Regions from separate parts of the Microbispora sp. CA-102843 genome, predicted to be linked through region 1. Evidence: riboswitches for the same ligand, from Rfam matches in the RefSeq annotation. Region 1 holds a riboswitch; the other holds the start of a gene.

The links. A riboswitch is a leader RNA that binds a small molecule or an ion and turns the genes downstream of it on or off. The one in region 1 is predicted to bind glycine.
Region 2: it holds a riboswitch for glycine, as region 1 does, so the genes downstream of both, gcvT (glycine cleavage system aminomethyltransferase GcvT) here and gcvP (aminomethyl-transferring glycine dehydrogenase) in region 1, are expected to answer to the same signal.

What each region holds. Positions count from the first base shown of each region.
Region 1 is NZ_JBNJNF010000001.1:5,046,752-5,050,100, reverse strand. It holds gene ACQEVJ_RS23515 (sensor histidine kinase) at 1-395, shown strand, start outside; gene ACQEVJ_RS23510 (response regulator) at 392-1,093, shown strand; glycine riboswitch at 1,116-1,209, shown strand; gene gcvP (aminomethyl-transferring glycine dehydrogenase) at 1,391-3,349, shown strand, end outside.
Region 2 is NZ_JBNJNF010000001.1:7,485,013-7,488,361, reverse strand. It holds gene ACQEVJ_RS34630 (L-serine ammonia-lyase) at 1-257, opposite strand, end outside; gene gcvH (glycine cleavage system protein GcvH) at 291-683, opposite strand; gene gcvT (glycine cleavage system aminomethyltransferase GcvT) at 680-1,771, opposite strand; glycine riboswitch at 1,814-1,909, opposite strand; glycine riboswitch at 1,910-2,007, opposite strand; gene ACQEVJ_RS34615 (AfsR/SARP family transcriptional regulator) at 2,355-3,227, opposite strand.

The DNA.
Region 1 (3,349 bases):
TCGACGAGTTCGGGCTCGTCGGCGCGCTGCGCCAGCGCGCCCAGCAGTCCTGGCGCCGCGAGCACGCCGGGTGCGTGGTCACCGTCGACGCCCCGGACGACCTGCCGCCGCTGGCCGCCGCGGTGGAGGTGGCGGCGTACCGCATCGCCACCGAGGCCGTCACCAACGCGCTGCGCCACGGCCCGGCCGCGGCGTGCCGGATCCGCCTGCGCGCCGACCACGCGCTGCACGTGGAAGTGAGCGACGACGGCGCCGGCGGCGTCGGCGCCTGGCCGCACGGCGTGGGCCTGCGCTCCATGCACGAGCGGGCGGCCGAACTGGGCGGTACGCTCACCGCGGGCCCCACCGACCGGGGAGGCCGCGTCCACGCCCGGCTACCACTGGAGCAGTCATGACCGCCGGGGAACCGATCAGGATCGTCGTCGTCGACGACCACCCGCTGATGCGGGAGGGGCTGCGCGCCCTGGTCGCGTCGCTGCCCGACATCGTGGTGGTGGGCGAGGCCGGCGACGGCGACGCCGCCCGCCGCGAGGTGCAGCTCACCCGCCCCGACGTGGTGGTCATGGACCTGCACATGCCGGACACCAACGGCGTGGAGGCCACCCGGGCCATCGTGCGCGCCGTGCCCGCCACCCGGGTGCTCGTGCTCACGATGTTCGAGGACGACGAGTCGGTGTTCGCCGCGATGCGTGCCGGCGCCTTCGGCTACCTGGTCAAGGGCGCGCAGCAGGAGGAGATCATCCGGGCGCTCCGGTCGGTCGCGGCCGGGCATGCCGTCTTCGGCCCGAGCGTGGCCCGCCGGATCATCGACTTCTTCGCGCAGGGCGCGTCCCTCGCGCCGGGCTCCGATCCTGTCCCCGAGCCCTTCCCCGAGCTCACGGTGCGCGAACGGGAGGTCCTCGACCTCATCGCGGCCGGCCGGTCCAACGCGGCGATCGCCCGGCACCTGTCCATCAGCGGAAAGACGGTCAGCAACCACATCACCGCCATCTTCGCCAAGCTGGCGGTCGCCGACCGGGCCGAGGCCATCGTCCGGGCCCGCCAGGCCGGCCTCGGTTTCGCGCAAGGCACGAGTCGGGCCGATAACGGATAGCCGGTAGAGTGGGTATGGCCGACGACCTCGTGCGGGAGAGACCCCTGGCCTTTTCAGGGGCGCCGAAGGAGCAAACCTCCCCGGAATCTCTCAGGCATCCGTACCGCACGGACGAGGCGACTCTGAAAAGCAGGCCCGTCGGCCAGGCGGCGCCTCACCGAAGGGGAAAGCCGGGCTCGACGGCCCGGTGAAGCTCTCAGGTCCGATGACAGAGGGGGAGACCGCTTCACGACCGGCCGCGCCATGCAGGCGCCGGGCGGTCGCCGCAGGTCTCAACCCGCTCAGGAGGCCCCTGTCATGACCGATCGGTCCACGCTTCGCGATCTTTCCGCTCCGCCCTTCGCCACCCGTCATATCGGCCCCTCCGAGGCCGGCCGCGCCCGGATGCTGGAGGCAGTCGGCTACGAGTCGGTGGCCGACCTGCTCGCCGTGGCCGTGCCCGAGGCGATCCGCACGCGCGGCCCGCTGAACCTGCCCGAGGCGGTGGGGGAGGCCGAGGCGCTGGCCGAACTGCGCGCCCTCGCCGGCCGCAACCGCGTGCTGACCCCGATGATCGGCCTCGGGTACTACGACACGATCACCCCGGGCGTCGTCCTCCGCAACGTGCTGGAGAACCCGGGCTGGTACACCGCGTACACGCCCTACCAGCCGGAGATCTCCCAGGGGCGGCTGGAGGCGCTGCTGAACTTCCAGACGGTCGTGTCGGACCTCACCGGCCTCGACGTCGCCGGCGCGTCCCTGCTCGACGAGGCGACGGCCGCGGCCGAGGCGATGACGCTGGCCCGCCGGGCGAGCAAGGTGAAGACCGACGTGTTCGTGGTGGACGCCGACGCGCTGCCGCAGACCAAGGCCGTGCTGGCGACCCGCGCCGAGCCGCTCGGCATCACGCTGGTGGAGTCCGACCTCGCCGGCGAGCTGCCCGAGTGCTTCGGGGTCCTCGTCCAGTACCCGGGCGCGAGCGGGCGGGCGGCGTCCTTCCGCGCCGTCGCCGAGCGGGCGCACGCCCAGGGGGCGCAGCTGGTGGCCGCGGCCGACCTGCTGTCGCTGACCCTGCTGGAGTCCCCGGGCGAGCAGGGCGCAGACATCGCCGTCGGCTCCTCCCAGCGCTTCGGTGTCCCGCTGGGCTACGGCGGCCCCCACGCGGCGTACATGGCCGTCCGAGAGGGCCTTCAGCGGCAGATGCCGGGCCGCCTCGTCGGGGTCTCGGTGGACGCCGACGGCCGTACGGCCTACCGGCTGGCCCTGCAGACCCGCGAGCAGCACATCCGGCGGGAGAAGGCCACCAGCAACATCTGCACCGCGCAGGTCCTGCTCGCCGTCATGGCCTCGATGTACGCCGTCTACCACGGCCCGGAAGGCCTCAGGAGGATCGCCCAGCGGGTGCACCGCCACGCGGTCGTCCTCGCCGCCGGGCTGCGCGAGGGCGGCGTCGAGATCGTCCACGACGAGTTCTTCGAGACCGTGCTCGCCCGCGTGCCCGGACGGGCCGCCGAGGTCGTGGCCGCCGCCGCCGAGCGGGGCGTGAACCTGCGCCTGGCCGACGACGACCACGTCGGCGTCGCCTGCGACGAGAAGACCACCACGGACCACCTGCGGGCGGTCTGGGCGGCGTTCGGCGCGTCCGGACTCGTGGTCGAGGACCTCGACCGGGTGACCTCCGACGCGCTCCCGGCCGGCCTGCAGCGGACCTCGGACTTCCTCACCCACCCGGTGTTCCACTCCCACCGGTCCGAGACGGCGATGCTGCGCTACCTGCGGCGGCTGCAGGACAAGGACATCGCGCTCGACCGCTCGATGATCCCGCTGGGCTCCTGCACGATGAAGCTCAACGCGACCACCGAGATGGAACCGATCACCTGGCCGGAGTTCGCCTCGATCCACCCGTTCGCGCCCGCTGAGCAGGCCGAGGGGTACGCCGAGCTGATCGCGACGCTGGAGGGCTGGCTGGCCGAGGTCACCGGCTACGACCGGGTGTCGATCCAGCCGAACGCGGGCTCCCAGGGCGAGTTCGCCGGCTTGCTGGCCATCAGGTCCTACCACCGCTCCAGGGGCGAGGGCGGCCGCGACGTGTGCCTCATCCCGTCCTCCGCCCACGGCACCAACGCCGCCAGCGCCGTCATGGCGGGCATGCGGGTGGTCGTGGTGGCCTGCGACGAGAACGGCAACGTCGACCTGGCGGATCTCACCGCCAAGATCGACAAGCACCGCGACGCGCTCGCCGCGATCATGGTGACGTACCCGTCCACCCACGGGGTG
Region 2 (3,349 bases), 2.4 Mb from region 1:
TCGTCGACGGTGTCGACGTCGACCAGCTCGGGCTTGTCGCCGGACAGGCCGAGCAGGACCGCCTTGTCGCTGCCGTGGCCCTTGCCGGTCAGCCCGAGCGAGCCGTAGAGGATGGCCTCGACCCGGGTGACCTTCTCCAGCAGCCCGTCCTGGTGCAGCCCGCGGGCGAACTTGTGCGCCGCCGCCATCGGGCCGCCCGTGTGGGAGCTGGACGGCCCGATGCCCACCTTGAACAGGTCGAAGACGCTGATCGCCATTGACCGTCGCCTTTCACGCGTCTCCGGTGGCCGTCAGGACTCGCCGGAGGTCAGCGCGGTGTACTCCGCGGCCGACAGCAGGTCCTCCGGCTCCTCCTCCACGCGCACGCGGAACAGCCAGCCCTCGCCGTACGGGTCGGAGTTGACCAGCGAGGGGTTGTCCGCGACGGCCGAGTTGATCTCGACGATCTCGCCGCCGACCGGGGCGAAGATGTCGCTCACGGACTTGGTGGACTCCACCTCGCCGACCGCGTCGCCGGCCGCGACCGTGGCGCCGACCTCCTGGTGCACCTCCACGTAAACCACGTCGCCGAGCTGCTCGGCCGCGTACGCCGTGACGCCCACCGTCACGGTGAGGCCGTCCTCGATCCCGGCCACCCACTCGTGTTCCTTGGTGTAGCTCAGGTCGTCCGGAATGGTGCTCACTTGCTCCTCCTGTAGAAAGGCAGATCGACGACGTCGACCGGTTCTTGGCTGCCCCGGATGTCCACGGCCAGGCCACCCTTCTCCAGGGCGTCCTCGTCGACGTACGCCATGGCGATCGGGCGGCCGAGGGACTGCGACGGGGCGCCGCTGGTCACCTCGCCGACGACGGCGCCGTCCCGGGTGACCGGGTAGCCGTGCCGGGGCACCCGGCGGCCGCGCGCCACCAGCCCGACCAGGCGCCGCCTGGTGCCGTTCTCCGCTGCCCGCTCGAGGGCGGCCTTACCCACGAAGTCACCGGGCTTGTCGAAGCGGACGACCCGGCCGAGCCCGGCGTCGAACGGTGTGATCGCCGCGCTCAGCTCGTTGCCGTACAACGGCATGCCGGCTTCCAGGCGCAGCGTGTCGCGGGCCGACAGCCCGGCGGGGACGAGCCCGGCGTCCCTGCCCGCCTCGGTGAGGGCGTCCCACAGCGGCACGGCGTGCTCGTTCAGCACGAACAGCTCGAAGCCGTCCTCGCCGGTGTATCCGGTGCGTGCGATCAGGACGGGCGTGCCCGCGACGACGCCGGGGAGGATGGCGTAGTACTTCAGATCGTCGAGGTCGGCGTCGGTCAGCGCGGTCAGGATCTCGGCGCTGCGCGGGCCCTGCACCGCGACCAGCGCGTACTCGTCCGACCGGTCGGTCACCCGCGCGTCGTATCCCCGGACCCGGTCGGCGAGCTCACGGGCGACGAGGGCGTAGTTGGAGGCGTTGGCGACGACCATGTACTGGTCCTCGTCCAGGCGGTAGACGATGAGGTCGTCGAGGATGCCGCCGGTCTCGTTCACGATCATCGTGTAGCGGGCGCGGCGGGGCGCGAGGACGCTGAGGTGCCCCACGAGAGCGCGGTCGAGCGCCTCGCCCGCCTGTGCGCCGACGACGAAGATCTCCCCCATGTGGGACAGGTCGAACAGCCCCGCGGCCGTGCGCACCGCGTTGTGCTCGGCCGACTCACTGCCGTAGCGCAGGGGCATCTGCCAGCCCGCGAAGTCGGTCAGGGTCGCGCCAAGGCGTTCGTGGACCCCGCGGAGCGGGGTGGATCGGGACATGCGCACCTCGGAAGGACGGATGCTGCGTTTGACTATCGGGCATCCTCCCCCTCTGTCATCGGCGCCTGAGAGCTTCGTCCGATCTTTGCCGGACTTTCACCTTCGGCGAGGCCTTCCGGCCTTCTTTCCAGAGGTCACCTGGCCCGCACGGTCCTTTGCCTTGAGAGGTTCGCGGGGAGGGCTTGCTCCTTCAGGGGCCCTGACCGGATGCCAGGACGCTCTCCCGCACGGGATCACCGGTGTCCTGCAAGCCTAGTGGTTCGCCGCCATCCCCGTAACCGGCTGGATCGCCCCGATTCCCCCGATCGGGGTATCCGTCCCCAGGCCGGCGGGCATCTCGTCCTTCGACTCGAAGCTGCGGGGTGGAGAGCCCCTTCATGCACCTACGGCGGGATGGCCAAGCTCGCGGCGAATGGCGCGGACCTCGGCCAAGTCGTCCGGATCCTTGCCGAGTCTTTCCGCGTCCGCGCGGGCCTGCTCCGGCCAGCGGAGGCGGTCGGCGAGCCTGATGGCTTCCCGCACCACATCCGTGGCCGATCTTCCATCGGCCGTGAGCCGAGCCAGGATCTGCTCGGTCGCCGGATCACAATGCGTGATCGGATTCGCGCGGCGGCCGATGCCCCGCACGGAGACGCATCAGGGCGGACGAAGGGTCGTCGCCGGTGAGGATCCGCTGGTGGAGGGCCTGGGTGTCGGGGGACGGCTCGGTGCCGAGGCGGTCGACCAGGGTGCGGCGCAGTCGCTGGTAGGACGCCGAGGCGTCGTGGGTGCGGCCCGACCGGTGCAGCGCCAGCATGAGCTGCCGATGCGGCCGTTCACGCAGCGGATGGCGCCTCGCCCACTGGGCGAGGCCGCCGACGATCTCGTGGTGGTGCCCGAGCGCCAGTCGTACGTCGAAGAGGTCCTCGGTCACCGCACGCCGGTCCTCGTCGAGCCGTTCGGCCCACCCGGAGAGCTCGTCCACGTGCGTCATGCCGAGCAGGGCGTCGCCCCGCCACAGGCTCAGCGCGTTCTCGAACATCCTCGCCGCATTGTGGTAATCGCCATTGTCGCGAGCGATTCTGCCATGTGCCGCGAAATGGTTGAATACTGCAGCATCCACGGATCCGGGCGGGACGGAAAGAAGGTACCCGCCCTCCACGGTGTGCAGCGGAGAAAGGTCGGGGTCGCGCGGCGAGAGCCGCCGCCGCATCTGTGCGATGTAGGTGGTAAGATTCCGCGGCGCCGATTTAGTGGGACAGTGATTCCACAACAGATCGATGAGTCTGTCCCGGTGAACCGCGATATTCGGATTGAGCAGGAACAGTGCCAGTAGCTGCCGGTGCCTCGGGGCGAGCCCGGCGATGACGTCCCCCGAGGGTTTCATGGCCAGGAACGGTCCGAGCACGGCGTATAACACGGTTCCCCTCGCACGAAAGCAGCGTGAACGCGCCGACGACGCGGCTTTGATCGCCATTTGACCATATCTCTCTCCGACGGCTTGCGTCAAAAATATGTCGTTTCTATGTCCGTCGCTACGGAGCACATAAACGCCGCCCTGGGAGCCGCAATGCCGGCCCGGCGCGCTCCGATACGCCG